DNA from 3 places in the Gordonia polyisoprenivorans genome. Region 2 is predicted to be linked to each of the others. Evidence: riboswitches for the same ligand, from Rfam matches in the RefSeq annotation. Region 2 holds a riboswitch; each other region holds the start of a gene.
What was found. Region 2 has a riboswitch for S-adenosylmethionine ahead of J6U32_RS13925 (amino acid ABC transporter permease). Riboswitches for the same ligand answer to the same signal wherever they lie in the genome.

Region 1 (6,418 bases), 2.7 Mb from region 2:
GCGAGCCCCACGGCGCCGACGATGTAACACAGCCAGGACCAGCCCGACAGCCATCCCCACTCGCGACCCTGTTCGGCGACGATCAGCAGCGGCGCGACGGTCACCGCGAGCGCGGTGGCACCCCAGTAGTCGGTGCGGCCGCCGATGCCCTTGTTCTGGTCGTAATTGAGCACCTTGTAGACCACGATGAGGGCCAGGATGCCGATCGGCACATTGACCAGGAACACCCAGCGCCAGCCGGAGACCCAGAGGATCGAGGACTGGCCGGCGAACAGTCCGCCGAGCACCGGTCCCAGCACGCTGGAGGTGCCGAATACGGCCAGGAAGTAGCCCTGGTACTTGGCGCGTTCGCGGGGCGGGACGATGTCACCGATGGTGGTCAGCGCCAAGGTGAACAGGCCGCCGGCACCGATGCCCTGGAAGGCGCGGAACGCGGCGAGCTCGTACATCGAGGTCGCCATGCTGCAGGCCAGCGAACCGATCACGAAGATCGAGATGGCCAGCAGGAAGAACGGCTTACGTCCGTAGAGATCGGAGAGCTTGCCGTAGAGCGGTGTGACGATGGTCGAGGTCACCAGGTAGGCGGTGGTGACCCACGCCTGCATGTCGTAGCCCTGCAGATCGTCAGCGATCGTGCGGATCGCGGTCGAGACGATCGTCTGGTCGAGTGCCGCGAGGAACATGCCGAGCATCAGACCGGCCAGAACTGTCAGGATCTGCCGGTGCGAGAGTCCCGCTCCGGCGTGCTCCTCCGGGGGGCTCACCGCCGAGGCGGTGACGTTGTCGTTGGTCATGGGGTCCTCGAGGTCGTAGGGGCTGGGGGGATACGTGGGGATTCGGACGACGGTGCCGTCTCGGATGGCCGACGTTCGCACGCCGGCGGCACCAGGGTCTCGGTGGCATCAACGAAGCGGGTGAGAAGCGTCACCAACGTCGCCAGCTCGTCGGACGACCACTCGCTCATGGTGGAGTTCACCGCCGTGCGGCGCCCCGACCGCATCGACTCGACGCGTTCACGTCCGGCGTCGGTGACGACGAGCAGCGTCGCGCGTCCGTCGTGCGGGTCGGCTTCGCGCCGGATCAGCCCGAGATCGACGAGCTGACTGACGTGTCTGCTGACCGTCGACGGATCGGCGCCGAGTTCCGCGGCCAGCTCTCGTGAGCGCATCGGGCGTTTGACCAGATGGAACAGGCCTTTGAAGGCCGCCGTCTCGAACTCACCGTCGGGCGTGCGGAAGGTCGTGTGGACCGCGCGGTCGCGGATACGGATGTAGCGCGCGAGTGCGTCGAAGAGCTGATCGATGTCGCGATCGTCGAGCATGCCGATTCCCCGATCGGTGAGGATGTCCGATTTCCTTGCCGCGTACAACTAGTTGCTGAGTGCATGTAGTTGACGGCCGCAAGTATGCGCTCGAGTTCGTCGTCATGGCAAATCCCATTAGGATCGACGGTCGTGACCCCTGTACCCCCACCGACGTCATCGGGTAGCCGTCCACACTTCACTTCCATGCCTGACCTGGCCTTACGGGACCTGGGCGGCGCCGTCGTGTGGACCAACGACGACCTCTTCGCCGAGGCGCAGAACCTGATCAAGACCCCCCCGGCGCAGTATCAGCCCGCGACGTTCGGCCACAAGGGACAGATCTACGACGGCTGGGAGACGCGACGGCGTCGAGAAGCGGGAGTCGATCAGGCGATCGTGCGGCTCGGCGCGCCGGGTGTCATCTACGGCGTCGTCGTCGACACGGCGTGGTTCAAGGGCAACTATCCGCCGTTCATCTCCGTCGAGGCCGCCGCCAAGGAGGGCGTCGTCTCCGTCGACGAACTGCTGACCGACACCGAGTGGGTCACCATCGTCGAGAAGAGCCCCGTCGACGGCGACACCCGCAACCCGTTCCGGGTCGACGCGAAGGATCGCTTCACCCACGTGCGTCTGACGATGCATCCCGACGGCGGTGTGGCCCGATTCCGGGTCCATGGGCGCGGCGTACCCAACCCGCACTTCTTCCGTTACGGCCATTTCGACCTGGCCGCGTTGGAGAACGGTGGCCTGATCACGGCCTGCTCCAACATGTTCTACAGCTCGCCCAACAACCTGCTCATGCCCGGCCGTGCACGGCACATGGGCGAGGGCTGGGAGACCTCGCGTCGGCGCGACGACGGCAACGACTGGGTGCAGGTACGCCTGGCCGGACAGGGCCGGGTGAGCCTCGTCGAACTCGACACCAGCTACTTCCTGGGCAACGCGCCCGGCGCGGCAATGGTCCGCGGCCGCGACGGCGAGGACGGCGAGTGGTTCGAGGTGTTGGGCCGCACCGACTTACAGCCCGACACCCGGCACCGGTTCGTCATCGACCTCGACCGGCCGATGACCGAGGCGCGCATCGACGTCTACCCCGACGGCGGGATGGCCCGACTCAAGCTGTACGGCCTGCTGACCGACGAGGCGCAGACCGAACTCGTTGAGCAGTGGGAGCGCGGCGAGGCCTGAGCACGACTGGTCGCCGGGATGTCAGGCCGCGCGTCGCTCCGCGAACGACGGCAACACCAGCTCGCGCACGCGGTGACTCGTCGCCGAACCGTCGAGTGGCACCAGGATCACCGCGTCGGCGACCTCGGCCGCGTAGATGTCGCGGATGAGGGTCACCAGACCGCTCGGCGTACCCACATAGCGGACGGTGCCGCCGTTGATCTCGTCCGGAATGTGTGCGACCGCCGCCCGCGCCGACGCGGCGCTGGGCGCGATCGCCACCTCCACCTCGAGTGCGACGGAGAAGTTCGCGGTGTCGCGGGTACCGGCCCGCAGCAGCGAGCGGGCCCGCTGGGCGTCACGCAGCGTGGGTCGACGGACGACGATGGCCGACGGCTCGGCGGGAACGTCGTCGGCGAGCGCGACGCGCAGCGACGGCCGTCCGATGCTGATGCGATCGAGTTCGATGGTCATGCCGGGTTCCCTCCGGGTGAGGTCGAGATGAGTTGTGCCAGAGCGTCGATCAAGCGGTCGATGTCGGCGGCCCCGGTGCCGAGGCCGAAGCTCGCGCGCACGGCGCCGTCGGGGTGGCCGAGGCGAGTGAGGATCGGGTGGGCGCAGAACTTTCCGTCGCGCACGCCGATGCCGTGTTCGTCGCTGAGATATTCGGCGACGGCGCGCGGTGCAATGCCGTCGACGCCGAACCCGGCGATCCCGACGCGATCGGTGATGTCGTCGAAGATGCGGAGTGCCTCGACGCCGTCGATCCGCGCGAGACCGTCATCGAGACGGCAACGCAATTCGTGTTCGTGCAGGCCGATCGCCTCGAAGCCGATCTCGGTGATCGCCTCGCAGGCCGCGGCGATGGCGATGGCGCCCAACACATTCGGAGACCCTGCTTCATGCCGCGCGGCACCGGTGTGCCAGGCAGTGGCCGCGCAGTTCTCGTCGGGCCCGTCGACGACGCTCACCTGCGCCGAGGCGCCACCGCCGGCGAGATACGGGTCGGCGGCGTCGAGCCAGTCCGTTCGTCCGATGAGCACTCCCGCCCCGAACGGCGCGTAGACCTTGTGACCGGAGAACACCAGGTAGTCGATACCGTGGCTGACCATCGACACCGGCCGGTGGGCGACGAGTTGGGCTGCGTCGACGAGGATGCGCGCGCCGTGTCGGTGCGCGATGGCGGCGAGGCGACCGATCGGCAGGACCTCGCCGGTGACGTTGGAGGCCGCGGTCACCGCGAGCAATGCCGCGGGAGCCGCGGCCAGTTCGCATTCGAGCGCGACGAGGGTGTCCTCGATACCCGGACGCGCGGTCACGATGCGGGCCGTCCCGGAGTCGCGCGAGACCCACGGCAGGAGGTTGGCGTGGTGCTCGATGTCGAAGACCACAACGTCGCCGGGGGTGCAGTGGGCCGCCAGATTGATCGCGTCGGTGGTGTTGCGGGTGAACACGACGGTGTCGTCGGCACGCCCACGCACGAAGCGCCGCACCGTCTCCCGGCACTGCTCGTAGCGACGGGTGGTGACCTGGGACAGATGGCCGGCACCGCGGTGGACACTCGCGTACTGGTGCAGCGACGCGGCGACGGCGTCGGCGACCGCGGTCAGGGCGGGGGCGCTCGCCGCATAGTCGAGATTGGCGTAGGCCACCTCGTTCCCGTCGGCGAGCGGCACCGGCTGTCCTGCGCCGACGACCTCGGCCAGCGGCTCGCAGGACGACGGATCTGCGCACACGGTGGCGGCGACCGATGCGGGGGTGGCGACAGCAGTCATCGAAAAATCTCCTCGGGAATCCACGCTTGCCGTGTCCGGGTGGTACACGGCCAGGTCGTCACCCGGAGCACCCCACCGCGGAGGAGGGTTGCCGACCAGCGAGCCGGGGCTTGTCACTGGCACTCATGACCTGCACCAAGGGTGACCTATCACGTCCGAGGGTGTCAATTTTCACTCAGCGTGGGCGAAATCCCGGCGCCGTCCGGCGCTAGGTTGGTCGGGTGAGCGGCGAACCTGTGGGAGATGAGGGAACGGGGCCTGCCCCGTTCGTGTTGTCGCGTCCGCACGGAGCGGTTCGGGCCGAGGGCGTTGCGCGACGGTTCACCGCGGTCTCCGACGCCGCCGAGGCACTGCGATCCGGTGCGGTGGCGTCGGTGGTCGGCGCACTCCCGTTCGACCCCGCCGATCCGGCCGCGCTGTTCGCACCCGAGCGATTGCATCGGGAACAGGCGCTCGGTGGGCGCGCCCCCCTCCGTCATTCACTGACCCACTTCGTCGAGATCCCCAACGCCGCCACACATCGGGAGCGGGTGCGCCGGGCGGTGGCCGCCATCGATGCCGGCGACCTCGACAAGGTGGTGCTCGCGAGAACCGTTGGTGCGGTGCTTGATTCACCGGTCGAGATCGGCGAGCTCCTCGAGGCGCTGGCGCACGGCAATTCCGAACGCAATGCGTTCGTGGTCGACACCGGCCACTCGTGGCTGCTCGGCGCGAGCCCGGAGTTGTTGCTGCACAAGAGCGGCCGCGAGGTCACCTGTCATCCGTATGCCGGTTCGGCTCCTCGCTCGTCGGACCCGGAAGCCGATCGCGAAGCCCGGGAGAAACTCGCCGCGTCGGACAAGGATCATCGCGAGCACGCGTTTGTCGTCGAGCATCTGCGTGAACGGTTGGCGCCGATCAGCGACGAACTCTCTGTCGCGACCCGACCTCAGTTGCTTTCCACCGGCGAGATGTGGCATCTGGCCACACCGATTCGCGCCCGGCTCACCGATCCGGATGTCGGCGCGCTCGACCTGGCCCTCGCCCTGAGCCCCACCCCCGCGGTGTGCGGAACACCGACCGACGCTGCGGCACAGTTCATCCGGGATCACGAGGAACCCCGTGGACTCTACGCCGGCGCCGTCGGCTGGGCCGACGCACACGGCGACGGCGAGTGGATGGTCACCATCCGTTGCCTCGAACTCGACGCCGACCGACAAACCTTTCGCACGTGGGCCGGCGGCGGCATCGTCGCCGACTCCGATCCCGAAGCCGAACTCGCCGAGACCACCGACAAACTGCTGACGGTATTGCGGGCGTTGGGAATCGACAACCGCTGATCAGCAGGCCTCCTCCCCCGGCGGTCGAGGCTTGCTCGAGTAACCTTCCCCATCGGTGGCCCAGGCGCACCCCCGTACCTGGACATACCCGCCCCATCGACGATCCAGGCCCCCGCACTCGAGCAGCCCTCCCCATCGACGGTTCCATGCGCACCACCCCCGTACCCGAGCAACCCCTCCCCATCGATGATCCAGGCGCACAACCCCGTACTCGAGCATCCCCTCCCCATCGACGGTCCATACGCACCACCCCCGTACCCGAGCATCCCCTCCCCATCGATGATCCATACGCACAACCCCCCGTACCCGAGTCATCCCCTCCCCATCGATGGTCGAGGTGCACGGCGCCCCAGGCGCCGGGCCTCGAGACCCGGCGAGATGACAGGTATCGCAACCACATCCATCGACTACAGCAAAAACCGCGCCCCTACCACACCCCGCCGACAGAAAAGCATCGCCGAAACACGTTGTCCACAAGCAGAATTGACCAAAATACCCCTTGCATCGAACACCCTGGCGAGGTACACTGGACCCATCACACCGATCAGCCACCGAGGAGGGGCCCATGATCGAATCCACTACAGTCCTTGACGCGCAAACCGTTGACGCCGAAGCAATCTTCGCCACCATCGTCACCCAACTCAGCGACCTGCAATGGAATCCCGACATGACCGGACCCCAAGCCTTCGGCGCCATGAAACAAGTCCTACTGTTGCGCAATCTGGTCGATCACCACGCCACGTCGCTCACCGGCGAACTGGATCGGTTAGAGGTGGCCGACCACAAAACCACCCGACTTCGAGAATTGTTGATCAGCATGGGCTTCGCGCCCTCGGTCGCAGGTCGATATGTGC
Region 2 (6,418 bases):
CCGGAGGTAGCAGTGATCGGCGTGTCGCATGGTGCGCCGACGAGGCCCGAACGATCAGTCGGGCACCCGGAACGATCCGAAGACGAGATCCTTGCGTAGTTCGAAGCCCAGTGATTCATAGAGGCGGATCGCCGTGACGTTCTCGGCGGCGGTGTGCAGGAACGGGATCTCACCGCGCCCGACGATCCCGTCGGCGACAGCGAGAACCAGACGCGACGCCAGCCCCCGACCCCGATGTGCCGGATCGGTGCACACGGCGCTGATCTCGGTGGCGCCCGCGGGATGCAGTCGCTCCCCTGCCATCGCGATCAAGGCGCCGCCCTGCTTGAGACCGAGATAGGTGCCCATCTCGATGGTCCGCGCCAGGAACGGCCCGGGACGGGTCCGGGCGACGAGGTCGAGCATCTCGGGTACGTCGTCGTCGGTGAGGATCACCGCTTCCGGATCCGGCGCGGGGCGGACGGCGCGGGCGATCATCTGCACGCCGGGCAGTGCCATCGTCGTCGTCCACCCGGGCGGCGGCGTCGGCATCGATCCCGAGATCGGCAGTGTGCCACCGGGACCGAAGAGTTCTGCGGCGTCCGCCCAATCCGTGGGGTCGGGATCGGCAGGGAACGCCGCGAACACCGAGACGTCGCGTCGATAGCGCAGCACCCGTCCGCGCCGTTGCGCAAGATGCCGATGGTGACCGGTCAGCGACGATCGGACCGCGTCGTCGAGGACGTCGGCGCCCGATCCGGCCATCGGCGAAGCATCTGCCGTGCACTCACTCATGACTTGATGATGTCCCATCGGCACACCTCCGTGCCCATCGCGCCCTTCCCCGTTCCGGCCCGCTCCATCCCGCCCGTCTCCATCCCGCCCACGTCAGCTGTCATTGCGCGGCAGCCCGGGCGGATTGACCTGTGACGTGGGCACGGCCTCGGCGGAGAGGTTCCATGCCGCCAGCCACTTCGCGTACACACCTGTGGTGATCAGGTGGTTGATCGCGTCGGCGAGCGGCCCGACGAGTCCGTCACCCTTCTTCGTCGTTGCCGCGATCAATCCCTGCAACGTCGACCCGGCCCCGGAGAATGTGCCGGCGACACGGGTGGCCTTGGGGGTGCCCGCGGTCTGACGGACGTGATACGAGATGCTCGGATTGGGTGCGAGGTAGGCGTCGATCTTGCCCGAGGCGAGGGCCAGGTTGATCGAGTTGGCGTCGGGGAGATAGACGACGTCGAGGGTCTTGCCCTCGGCGGCGAGCTTGTCGCGCCATTCGAGCAGTAGGCGTTCCTGGTTGGTGCCCGACCCGACCGCAACCTTCTTGCCCGCAAGGTTCTCGTAGTTGCCGTCGAAGTTCCAGGAGCTCGCCTTGAGCACCTCGAAGGCGATCTCGTCCTTGCGGTAGGTCGCGAAGTCGTATTTCTCTTTGCGCTCTTCGGTCACGGTGATGTTGGAGAACCCGACATCGGTTCGCCCGCTGTCGATTCCGACGAAGAGGTTCTCCCACGTGGCGTTGGTGATCACCGGCTTGAGTCCGAAGACGGCCGCGACGAGGCGCCCGAGGTCGGGTTCGGCGCCGGTCAGCGTGTGCTGATCGGAGCCGATGTACGCCAAGGGCGGGTATCCCGAGGGCAGTGCCCCGATCCCGATCGACAGCTCCCCGGAGTCACGCACCGCCGCAGGCAGCGCGTTGCGAATCGAATCGACCTGCGGCACAGTCAGATCGATTTGGTTGGCGGCGCCGTTGGACACCGCCCCGATGACGACGTCGCCCGGCTTTCCGGATGGTTCGGCGGCGTCGGTGGAACCGCCCGAGCACGCGGTGAGCAGACCGCCGACGAGGCCGAGTGCCACGGTGACAACACCGAGCCGCGTCGCGGCACGGCGACGAGCGCGGGTTCGAGGGGTGACGCGATCGGTGAAACGCGTTGGTGACATGGAGTTACTCCGTTTCTGGGGTGTGACAGCAGGGAGGATGACGACGTGCCCCGGAGGGGTCGCCGACGGTGGTGGTGGTCGGAGTGTGGCGGTCAGAGCACTCGGAGCAGTCAGAGCACTCGGAGCAGGAAGTCCTTGGTGCGCTGGTGAGTCGGGTGGTCGAGGACCTGCTCCGGGGTGCCCTGCTCGACGATGCGCCCGTTGTCGAGGAAGACGATGGTGTCGGCGACCTCGCGGGCGAAGCCGATCTCGTGGGTCACGACGATCAAGGTCGTGCCGGTGGCGGCGAGATCACGGATCACCGCGAGGACGTCGCCCACGAGCTCGGGATCGAGGGCCGAGGTCGGCTCGTCGAAGAGCAGCACCCCGGGCTCGACGGCCAGTGCCCGGGCGATGGCGACCCGCTGTTGCTGACCACCGGAGAGCTGGCGCGGATATGCGTCGTACTTGTCCGAAAGTCCCACGCGCGCAAGGAGTGCGCGGGCAGCGCTCTCGGCGTCGCCGCGGCTGATCCGGCCGGTCGAGACCAGTGGTGCCGCGACGTTCTGGCCTGCGGTCAGGTTGGAGAACAGGTTGAACGACTGGAAGACGTAGCCGATGCGGCGTCGCTGTCGCAGGATCTCGCGTTCGGGCAATTCCCGGAGCCGGCCGCCCGTACGGCGGACGCCGATCAGTTCACCGCCGACGCTGACGTGGCCTGCGTCGAGCCGTTCGAGATGGTTCACGGCACGGAGCAGGGTCGACTTGCCCGAGCCCGAGGGTCCGAGGATCACCGTCACCTCTCCCGGGCGGATCGTGAGGTCGATGCCCTTGAGGACGTGGTGGTCGGCGTAGAAGCGGTGGGCGCCCACGATCTGCACCTCGACACCGGCCGACGTCGTGTCCGGGGTGATGGCGGCGCGCGTCATGCGGCACGCTCCCAGGGACGCAGGGCGATGCTCCGGCGAGCGCCGGCAACAGCGAACCGCAATCGCTGTATCGGCGTCGGGGGCAGGGTGCGGACCGCCCCTCGCGCGAAGTAGCGCTCGACGTAGAACTGGACGATCGAGACGGCGCTGGTGAGGATCACATACCAGACCGTCGCCACCATCAGCAGCGGGATGATGTCACCGGAGTAGGTGCTCGACTGGGTCGAGACCACGCCGAACAGATCGAGTAGCGACACGTAGTAGACCAGCGACGTCGACTTGATCAGTCCGATCAGCAGATTCACATACGACGGCACGATGGAGCGCAATGCCTGCGGCAACGTGATGCGCAGAAAGTGGTATCGCCGTGGAATGCCCAGTGCGGCAGCGGCTTCGTGTTGACCCGCATCGACCGACAGGATGCCGCCGCGCACGATCTCGGCGGCGAACGCCGCCTCGTGGATGGTGATACCGATGACGGCGATCAGGAACGGAGTCGCCAGATCTGCCTCGGAGAAATGAAACAGTCCCGGCCCGAATGGAATACCGATACTCAGACTCTGGTAGAGCGCCCCGAAGTTGAACAGGATGAGAAGCAGGACGATCAGCGGGATCGATCGAAAGAACCACACGTATCCCCAACTGACCGCCGCGAGCACGGGATTGTTCGACAGCCGCATCAGCGCCAGGACGATACCCACGGCCAGAGCGAGCACCGCACTGTACGCCGCGACCTCCAGGGTGACCCCGAGACCTTCGAGAACGACGGGGCGAAAGAACCAGTACCCGAATCGATCCCATTGGAAGAATGCATTGGTGGCCAGGCCGTGGACCAGCTGCGCGCCGACGACGAGCACGATCGCGGCGAGAATCCACCGGCCGGGATGACGCAGGGGCGCAACGCGTTCGGCGGTCGGCGGCGTGGATTTCCCCGACGACGACCGCGGGTCCCCCGACGGCGCCGGGAGAGGACCGGCACTCGTGGACGGCGATGGGGCGGACATGGCGGCACTCTCCTTCACACGGGAACGGGAACAGACGCGAGGAGATGCGTGCCCGCCGCCACCCCGGGGCGCATCCCGCGGCAACCGACGACCACGACGGCACGACGACTCCTCACGAAGTCGTTGTGGCCGTGTCCATCACGCTTATCGGGATACACCCGATCCGGTCGTCACCTGGGGCACCCCACCGCGATGCGAGGGTTGCCGGTCAACCAGCCAGGGCTTGACGTTGACACTCATGACCGTCGTGCTCACGCTACTGCCGCGCGCCGCCGCGGTCAGCATTTACATTCGCCGAGGAGTGAAAGTCTCGTGGCGTCGGGTCGGACACCACCATTCCTCGGACGCCGCGGTCGTCAGATGCTGCGTTCACCGGCCAGGATCGCCTCGAGGCGTCGGTGGATGTGCGGGGAGAGAAAGGGTGTGACGTCGCCGCCGAGCTTGGCGACTTCTTTCACCAGTGAACTCGAGACGTGCGCGTAGCGGGGATCGGTCAGCAGGAAGACGGTTTCGACGTCGGCCAGCTCACGATTCATCTGCGCCATCGGAAGCTCGTAGTCGAAGTCCACCGACGAGCGCAGGCCCTTGACGATGGAGTGGATCGCGTTCTCTCGGAGATAGTCGACGAGCAGGCCGGTCCATTGATCCACCCGCACGTTGGGCAGATCGGCGCAGTCCTCCCGGATGAGTTCGAGTCGCTCCGGGACCGAGAACAGCCCGCGCTTGTTGGGATTGACGACCACGGTGACCACCAGTTCGTCGAAACACGCGGCCGCCCGCTCGACGACGTAGCGGTGCCCACGCGTGAAGGGATCGAAGGAGCCGGGGATCACCGCGCTGGTCATACTCTGCAGAACCTACCCGCCCGCCCCGCCGGTGACTCGCGCGACCTGCACCGTGGTGTCGCCGTAGGACTTGTCGGTGACGATCTCCCAGCCGGACGGCCAGTGTGTCGTGGCCCGTCGGCCGCGCTCGAGCACCAGCAGGCCGCCGTCGGCGAGCCAACCACCCGATCCGAGCGCCGTCAGGTCGCCGTGCACCTCGTCGTCGGTGAGCGCATAGGGCGGGTCGGAGAAGATCACATCGAAGCCGCCCGTCACATCCTCGTGGTGCGCGACATCCACGCGGGCCGGGGCACCGGCGGCCAGGAACGCCGGCACCGGTGCGGTGATCACCCGACCCACCTCGGCGACGCCGAGCGCCTTCAGATTGGCGGTGACGACAGCGGTGGCGCGACGGCGGTTGTCGACGAACACGGCCGAGGACGCACCACGGGAGAGTGCTTCGAGGCCCAGCGCACCGGACCCGGCATAGAGGTCGAGGATCGCGGCGCCCTCCAGATCGATCCGGGCATCGAGAATGTTGAACACCGCCTCACGCACCCGATCGGAGGTGGGCCGGGTCCCGGCGTCGGGAACCTTCAGTGGGCGTCCGCCGTGGCGGCCGGCGATGATCCGGGTCACCGGACCATTCTCCCATTGCCGATTCCGGTGGGCGGCGACCCTCGACGGGCGGCACCGGCGGGGGCGTCACCGCCACGTCGCTGCCGGACATTTCGCCCACCCGCAGCGAGTCGTCGCAAGCGTTTGTGTCCCGCATCACATACACCGGATGAACTGGGCATTGAGGGGACATTTCCCCACCGATTTACGCAGGCAGGTGAATTCGTCGACACACGTTGTTAACGTCGAATGCGTTATGAGCCCGTCCCACACAAGAACGGCCCCATCACCCCTTCTCACTCTCGACTACCGAGTTCCCTCGGTGGCCGACGGTACCCGACTCTGGGAGATTGCCAAGGACTCCCAGGTGCTCGACGTGAATTCCAGCTACGCCTACGTGCTGTGGTGCCGAGACTTCGCCGAGACGTCCATCGTCGCCGAGGTCGACGGCCGCACTGCAGGATTCGTCACCGGATATCGGCGTCCCTCCGACCCGTCGACCCTCATGGTCTGGCAGGTGGCGGTCGACGACGCCTATCGCGGCCACGGGATCGCAGCAACGATGCTGCACCGGCTCTTCGATCGTGCCGCGCGCCGCGGGGTGGTGGCCATGCACACCACCATCAGCCCCGACAACGTTGCCTCGCAACGATTGTTCGCGTCCGTGGCGGCCGCTCGCGGACTCCGGTTCGCCCGGCGCGACCTGTTCGCCGCCGGCGACTTCCCGGACGCACACGAGCCCGAGGATCTCTACCTGCTCGAACCCGAGGTCCCCGAACCCTGAGGCCGGGCAACGGGAGTCAGCTCCCGAGCGGTTCCGGTCCGACCCCGCACACGGTCAAGAATGCGGCCGCACAACACTTGTCGCTCACCCGTCGCCGAGAATCGCTGTTGCACAGCGACAATCGCGTGCAACAGCGCTTCACTCGCCGCACCGTGGTGCGCTCCCGCGGCACCGGCGCGTCGACGGATCGGCGGCCCCACAGATTTCCCACATTGGAGGAATAACCATGAATGACCAACCCACCGACAAGAAGGCCTCCATCGACGACTCGGTCTTCACCCAACACGAATCCGAGGTCCGCAGTTACTGCCGTAGCTGGCCGACGGTGTTCGGTCAGGCCCGCGGATCGTGGCTGAC
Region 3 (6,418 bases), 2.1 Mb from region 2:
GTCCTCGGCGACGTGGAGAGCATCGACCTCCAGCAGCGCAGGGTCACCTCACGCCTCCTCGACCGCGAACTCATCACCGGTTACGACAGTCTGATCGTCGCCGCGGGTGCCGGCCAATCCTATTTCGGCAACGACCATTTCGCGGAATTCGCGCCCGGTCTCAAAACCATCGACGACGCCCTCGAACTCCGCGGACGTATCCTCGGCGCCTTCGAACAGGCCGAGTTGTCCACCGATCCCGACGAGCGCGCCCGCCTGCTGACCTTCGTGGTGGTCGGCGCCGGTGCCACCGGGGTGGAGATGGCCGGGCAGATCGCGGAGATGGCGGCCAAGACGCTACGCGGCGCGTTCGACTCCATCGATCCGACGCAGGCGCGGGTCATCCTGCTCGACGCCGCGCCGTCGGTGCTTCCGCCGTTCGGGCGCAAGCTCGGGGGGCGGGCCGAAAAGCGTTTGCGCTCACTGGGAGTCGACGTCCAACTGGGATCGATGGTGGTCGACATGGACTACGATGGGCTGGTGGTCAAAGACCCCGACGGCACCACCCGACGCATCGAGAGCCAGTGCAAGGTGTGGTCGGCGGGTGTCGCGGCCAGCCCACTGGGCCGCCATCTCGCCGAGCGGAGCGGAGCCGAGACCGACCGCGCCGGCCGGGTCCGGGTGCAGCCCGATCTCAGTCTGCCCGGCCACGCCGAGGTGTTCATCGTCGGCGACATGATGGCACTCGACGGGGTGCCGGGCCAGGCTCCGGCGGCCAATCAGTCCGCGCGGTACGCCGCCGACACCATCACCGCTCGGCTCAACGGCAGCCTGCGCGCCCGAAAGCCGTTCTCCTACTGGGACAAGGGATCGATGGCGACGGTCTCGCGGTACTCGGCCGTCGCCAGCGTGCCGATCCCCGGCACGTCACGGCACATCGAGTTCTCCGGTTACCTCGCCTGGCTCGGATGGCTGTTCCTGCACCTGATCTACCTCGTCGGATTCCGCAACCGCTTCACCACGCTGATCGATTGGCTCTTCGCGTTCACCTCGCGCAGCCGCAACCAGCTCGCGGTCACCGAACAGCAGGTGTTCGCGCGCACCGTGATCGACCGGCTCGAGGAGATCGAGGAACGCGGCGCCGCCTGAGGCGGCGCGTCTACAGTTTCGCCAACGCCGGCGTCAGCTTGTCGACCGCCCACGGCACCGAGTAGATCGTGGGCGCGCTGAACGCCGCCGCGGTGTCGTTGGTGAGGAACACCGTCGTGCCGCGGCGCACCGCGGGCAGCGAATCCCAGCCGGGTATCGCATCGAAGGCCTCGGGCCCGCCGACCAGCGGCCAGAAGATCAGCAGGTCCGAAGCGAAGATGTCGATACGTTCGGCAGACACGACCGTGCGTGCGCCGCCGGGCGCGAGCCCCTTGACCGCCGGGTCGAGAACCAGGCCGAGTTCGGCGAGCAGTTTCGCGGAGGGGTCGGTGTCGCTGGTCACCACACCGAACTGATTCTGCGGGGTCAACTGTCCGAAGGTGAACGTCTTGCCCTGGCTCGCCGGGTATTTCGCCTTGGTGGTCGCGATCTGCTGCTCGACCTCGGCGACGGCCTCATCGGCCTGCTGCTGCTTGCCGAAGATCCGGCCGGCCGTCGTCATCACGTCCTGCCAACTGTCGGTGACGGTGTTCTTGGCCATCACCGGAATCGTGGGGGCGATCTGCGTCAGGCGGTCGTAGGCCGCACGGTCGGGCAGGTATCCGGCGAGGATGACCTGCGGGGCGAACCGAGCGATCGCGGCGACGTCAGGGGGACCGGCCTCCACGTCGTAGGTGACGATCGTCGACGAGTGCTCCGGCGTCCAGGCGAAGCGATTGTTCGGGCCCGAATACCCCTGCGCGAGGAACTCCGCCGTGATCGGGACCCCGAGGCGGATCAGCGAATCCGACCACGCGCCGCCGAATGTCACGACCTTGGTCGGATCGCTCGGAATCGTCGTCGATCCGTACTGGTGCTCAACGGTCACGGTCCCACCCGTGGATCCGGCCGGATCGTCGGGGGACGAACATCCGACAAGGGCGACGAACATCAGGGTCAACAGGCCGGCGAGGACTCCACGAACACGCATCTCGTTAGGTTAGGCTAAATCGCCGGTATCGGACAAGACCGACATGGGCGTTCCGACGACGCGGCTCGTCCTCGACGCCGTGCGGGCGTCCGGGTTAATCCCATGGTGACCGAAAGTATGTGCCGCATACACGCCCGAACGCCGTCGACGCACCCGGGTGACTCCTGACTTTCTTGCCGTGCGCCGCGCCGCCGACCTACCGTGAATCGACCATCTGGAGCGACCGAGAGACCCGGCTCGTCGACGTCGCAGCAACCCCCCAGAGGAGGGTGCTAACGCCGGGATCGATGGGAGTCGGCTCGTGCCATTTCATGACCATGCCCCGTTGTCGGTGCTCGACCTCGCACCGATCAGTGAGGGCTCCAATCCTGCTGCCGCACTGGCAAATACAATCGATCTCGCGCAGCACGCCGAGCAGTGGGGCTATCGCCGCTACTGGGTCGCCGAACATCACTTCGTCGCGGTGGCCGGCTCCAACCCGGCCGTCCTGATCGGTCACATCGCCGGTGCCACCACCACCATCCGGGTCGGGTCGGCGGCGGTGCAGGTCGGCCAGACGACCGCGGTCTCGGTCGTCGAGTCCTTCGGACTGCTCGACGCCTTCCACCCCGGCCGCATCGACCTGGGTCTCGGACGCTCCGGTCAACGGCGCGCGGAAGCGGTCACGGCGACACCGAAGGCTTCGACACCTGCGCCGCCCCTGCCGAGCATTCCCGGCCCGAGTCGCGTCGTCGACGGTGTGGTGCTCCCCGAACCATTCGATGTGTCGGCGCTGCTGGCGAATTCGCGCCTGGCACGCAGCTTCGAGGTACTCACCCAACCCGGTGCGCAGACCCCGGACTTCGCCGAGCAGGTCGCCGACATCGCCGCACTGCTCGAGGGCACCTATCGCAGCCCGTCCGGTTTCGAACTGCATGCGGTGCCCGGTGAGGGCGCCGACGTCGAGCTCTGGATCTTCGGCAGCAGCAAGGGCCAGAGCGCCCAGGTGGCCGGCGCGCGCGGACTTCCGTTCGTCGCCAACTACCACGTGAGCCCCGGGACCACGCTCGAAGCGGTGCAGGCCTACCGCGCCGCCTTCCGGCCGTCGGCGGTGCTCGCCGAACCGTACGTGGTGGTCTCGGCCGACGTGGTGGTCGCCGACGACGACGACACCGCACGCCATCTCGCCTCCACTTACGGGCACTGGGTGTACAGCATCCGCAGCGGCCACGGCGCCGTCGAGTATCCGGATCCGGCCACCGCGCCACCACTGGCCGACGAGCAGCGCGCACTGGTCGCCGACCGCCTCGAGACCCAGTTCGTGGGCAGCCCCGACACGGTCGTCGAGCGTCTCGCCGCACTCGGAAAACTCACCGACGCAGACGAACTCGTCATCACCTCGGTCACCCACGATCACGGTGACCGGCTGCGCTCGCACGAACTCCTCGCCAAGAAATGGGGCCTCATCTGATGCGTGGCATCACCACCACCGTCGCCCGTACCGCGACGGCAACCGTTGCCGCGCTGGCTGTCTTCGGTCTCGCCGCATGCGGCGGGGGCTCCTCGCAGTCCGAGGACGCCGGCCCGCCGGTCTCCGGCGGCACGCTGCGCTACGGCCTCTCCGACGCGCCCACCTGCTCCGACCCCGCCCAGAGCGCCACCAACCAGACGATCTACGTGACCCGTCAGATCGTCGACTCACTGACCGACCAGGTACCCGGGAGCGGCGACCTGAAACCGTGGCTGGCGCAGAGCTGGGAGGTCAGCCCCGACGCCAAGACCTTCACCTTCCATCTCAAGCCCGACGTCACCTTCAGCAACGGCACCCCGCTGACCGCCGACTCGGTCAAGAAGAACTTCGACGCCATCGTCACCACCCTCGGCGGCGCCAAGGCGCCCTTGGCCGCAACCTATCTCAGCGGCTACACCGGCACCACCGTCGTCGACCCGTTGACCGCACGGGTCGAGTTCTCCGCGCCGAACGCACAGTTCCTGCAGGCGACCTCGACCCCGCAGCTCGGCATCCAGGCCGACGCGACCGTCGCCGCCACACCCGAACAGCGGTGCCAGGGCACCAACATCGGCTCCGGGCCGTTCGTCTATTCCGCATGGCAACAAGGCCGTTCGGCCGCCCTGCGCAAACGCACGGGATATCAGTGGGGCTCGGCGGTGTTCACCCACACCGGCGATGCCTACCTCGACGGGATCGACTTCACCGTCGTCCCCGAATCGGGTGTGCGCACCGGGTCGCTGGGCTCCGGTCAGCTCGACGTCATCAGCGATGCCCTCCCCAACGACAAGGCACAGATCTCCTCGGCCGGTGGCAAGGTACTCACCGCGGTGAACCCCGGTGTGCCGTTCGGCCTGCAGCCCAACGTCTCCCGTGGAGTGCTCGCCGATGAACAGGTGCGCACCGCGCTGCTCCCGGCGATCAACCGCACCGAACTCGTCGACACCGTGCTCGACAAGGACTTCCACCCGGCGACCGGGGTGCTGGCCGCCAACACCCCGGGGTTCCATGCCGAGACCGCGGCGCTGACCTTCGACGCCGCCAAGTCCAGGCAGCTGCTCGACGCCGCCGGCTGGCGGCCCGGCCCGGACGGCATTCGCGTCAAAGACGGCCGGCGCCTGGCGTTCTCGATGCTCTACAGTCCGGTGTTCGCCGGCAACCAGGCGATCCTCGAACTCGTCCAGCAGCAGCTGAAGAACGTCGGCGTCGACATGGCGCTCGACGTCGTGCCCGCGGCCGAGGCCACCGTCCGACAGAACGCCGGTGACTACGACGCGATCTACTACAACGTGACCCGTGCCGACGGGGATATCCTGCGCACCCAGTTCGGGTTGACCACCCGAAACCTGAACCGGCGCGGTCCGATTCCCGCGCTGGATACGGCACTGGCGCAGCAGCAGAGCACCACCGACACCGCCGCTCGCAACGCGGATCTGGCCACCGCCCAGACCCAGATCATCGAGCACGGACTGTTCCTGCCGACCATCGAACTCTCGCAGGCCATCGGTACCGCGAGCACCGCACACCAGGTGTCCTTCGACGCCTCGGCGCGCCTGCAATTCCACGACACCTGGCTCTCGGGTCGGTGACCGGCGATGATCCGCTATCTCGCGATCAGAATCGCCTCGGCCATCGGGGTGCTGTGGGCGGCATTCACCGTCGCCTTCGTCATCCTGATCCTGCTGCCCTCGGATCCGGTGTCGATCGCGACCTCGGATGCCTCGATTCCCGCCGACCCGGCGGCCGTCGCCGCCCTCAAAGCCCGCTATGGCCTGGATCGTTCGGTGTGGCAACAGTATTGGTCGGCGTTGACCGGCGCGCTGCACGGTGATTTCGGTCTGTCGATCTCCCAGGGTCGCCCGGTCACCGACGTGATCGCCGACGCCCTGCCCGGCACCGTGGCGCTCACACTCACCGCGGTGGCGCTCGCCGTCATCGGTGGGGTCGGACTCGCGGTGCTCGCGACCTGGACCCGCTCGACACTGCTGCGTCGGGTGCTGCTCTCCATTCCCCCGCTGGTGGTGGCGCTGCCCACGTTCTGGGTGGGACTGGTCCTGTTGCAGGTCTTCGCCTTTCGCCTGCCGTGGTTCCCGGCATTCGGGGACACCCGGCCCGGGTCGATCGTGCTGCCGGCGGTGACGTTGGCCATCCCGTACGCCGGGGTACTCGGACAGGTCCTCATGACCAGCATGACCGCCACCGATGCGGCGCCGTTCGTGCAGACGGCCACCGCGAAGGGTGCGAGCCGCGGGCGCGTCATCACCCGACACATCCTGCGGGTCTCGTCGCTGCCGGCGCTGACGGTGGCCGGCGTAGTCGTCGGCAACCTCCTCGGCGGGGCGGTCGTGGTCGAGACGGTGTTCTCCCGGCCGGGTGTGGGCAAGCTCGCCCAATCCGCCGTCCTCGCACAGGACATCCCGGTCGTGTTGACGCTGGTGACCCTCTCGGCGCTGGTCTTCGTCACCATCAACCTGCTCGTCGACGTCGTCTACCCGTTCCTCGACCCCCGCATCCTCAGCGGTGCACGCCGACGGAAGCCGACGGTGCGCGACAACGACTCCCGGACGGAGCTGATCAATGTCTGACTCATCCGACACCAGTGTGTCGGTGCCGTCCTGGTCGTGGAGTCCGACGGCGGTGCGGCCCGCGGCGGTGTGGGCGTGGCTGCGGTCCAATGCGGCGGTGACCGTCGCGGTGATCGTCCTGGCGCTCGCCGTCGGATTCGCCGTGGCCCCGGGCTTGTTCACCGGGCGAGACCCGCTGCTGGCCGTGCCCTCGGAGAAACTCTCACCACCGAGCGCGTCGCACTGGTTCGGCACCGACAACCTCGG

Region 1: it holds a riboswitch for S-adenosylmethionine, as region 2 does, so the genes downstream of both, J6U32_RS25805 (aminotransferase class V-fold PLP-dependent enzyme) here and J6U32_RS13925 (amino acid ABC transporter permease) in region 2, are expected to answer to the same signal.
Region 3: it holds a riboswitch for S-adenosylmethionine, as region 2 does, so the genes downstream of both, J6U32_RS23425 (LLM class flavin-dependent oxidoreductase) here and J6U32_RS13925 (amino acid ABC transporter permease) in region 2, are expected to answer to the same signal.

The regions. Positions count from the first base shown of each region.
Region 1 is NZ_CP072203.1:5,744,245-5,750,662, forward strand. Features, by position in the region: gene J6U32_RS25785 (MDR family MFS transporter) at 1-794, opposite strand, end outside; gene J6U32_RS25790 (MarR family winged helix-turn-helix transcriptional regulator) at 791-1,321, opposite strand; gene alc (allantoicase) at 1,508-2,491, shown strand; gene J6U32_RS25800 (hypothetical protein) at 2,513-2,944, opposite strand; gene J6U32_RS25805 (aminotransferase class V-fold PLP-dependent enzyme) at 2,941-4,245, opposite strand; SAM riboswitch class IV at 4,263-4,376, opposite strand; gene J6U32_RS25810 (isochorismate synthase) at 4,467-5,564, shown strand; gene J6U32_RS25815 (HNH endonuclease) at 6,130-6,418, shown strand, end outside.
Region 2 is NZ_CP072203.1:3,087,264-3,093,681, reverse strand. Features, by position in the region: gene J6U32_RS13940 (GNAT family N-acetyltransferase) at 55-774, opposite strand; gene J6U32_RS13935 (ABC transporter substrate-binding protein) at 868-1,923, opposite strand; gene J6U32_RS13930 (amino acid ABC transporter ATP-binding protein) at 2,034-2,831, opposite strand; gene J6U32_RS13925 (amino acid ABC transporter permease) at 2,828-3,835, opposite strand; SAM riboswitch class IV at 3,971-4,079, opposite strand; gene coaD (pantetheine-phosphate adenylyltransferase) at 4,192-4,680, opposite strand; gene rsmD (16S rRNA (guanine(966)-N(2))-methyltransferase RsmD) at 4,693-5,298, opposite strand; gene ectA (diaminobutyrate acetyltransferase) at 5,534-6,061, shown strand; gene ectB (diaminobutyrate--2-oxoglutarate transaminase) at 6,288-6,418, shown strand, end outside.
Region 3 is NZ_CP072203.1:5,227,510-5,233,927, reverse strand. Features, by position in the region: gene J6U32_RS23435 (NAD(P)/FAD-dependent oxidoreductase) at 1-1,128, shown strand, start outside; gene J6U32_RS23430 (ABC transporter substrate-binding protein) at 1,139-2,098, opposite strand; SAM riboswitch class I at 2,306-2,392, shown strand; gene J6U32_RS23425 (LLM class flavin-dependent oxidoreductase) at 2,400-3,548, shown strand; gene J6U32_RS23420 (ABC transporter substrate-binding protein) at 3,548-5,176, shown strand; gene J6U32_RS23415 (ABC transporter permease) at 5,183-6,172, shown strand; gene J6U32_RS23410 (ABC transporter permease) at 6,165-6,418, shown strand, end outside.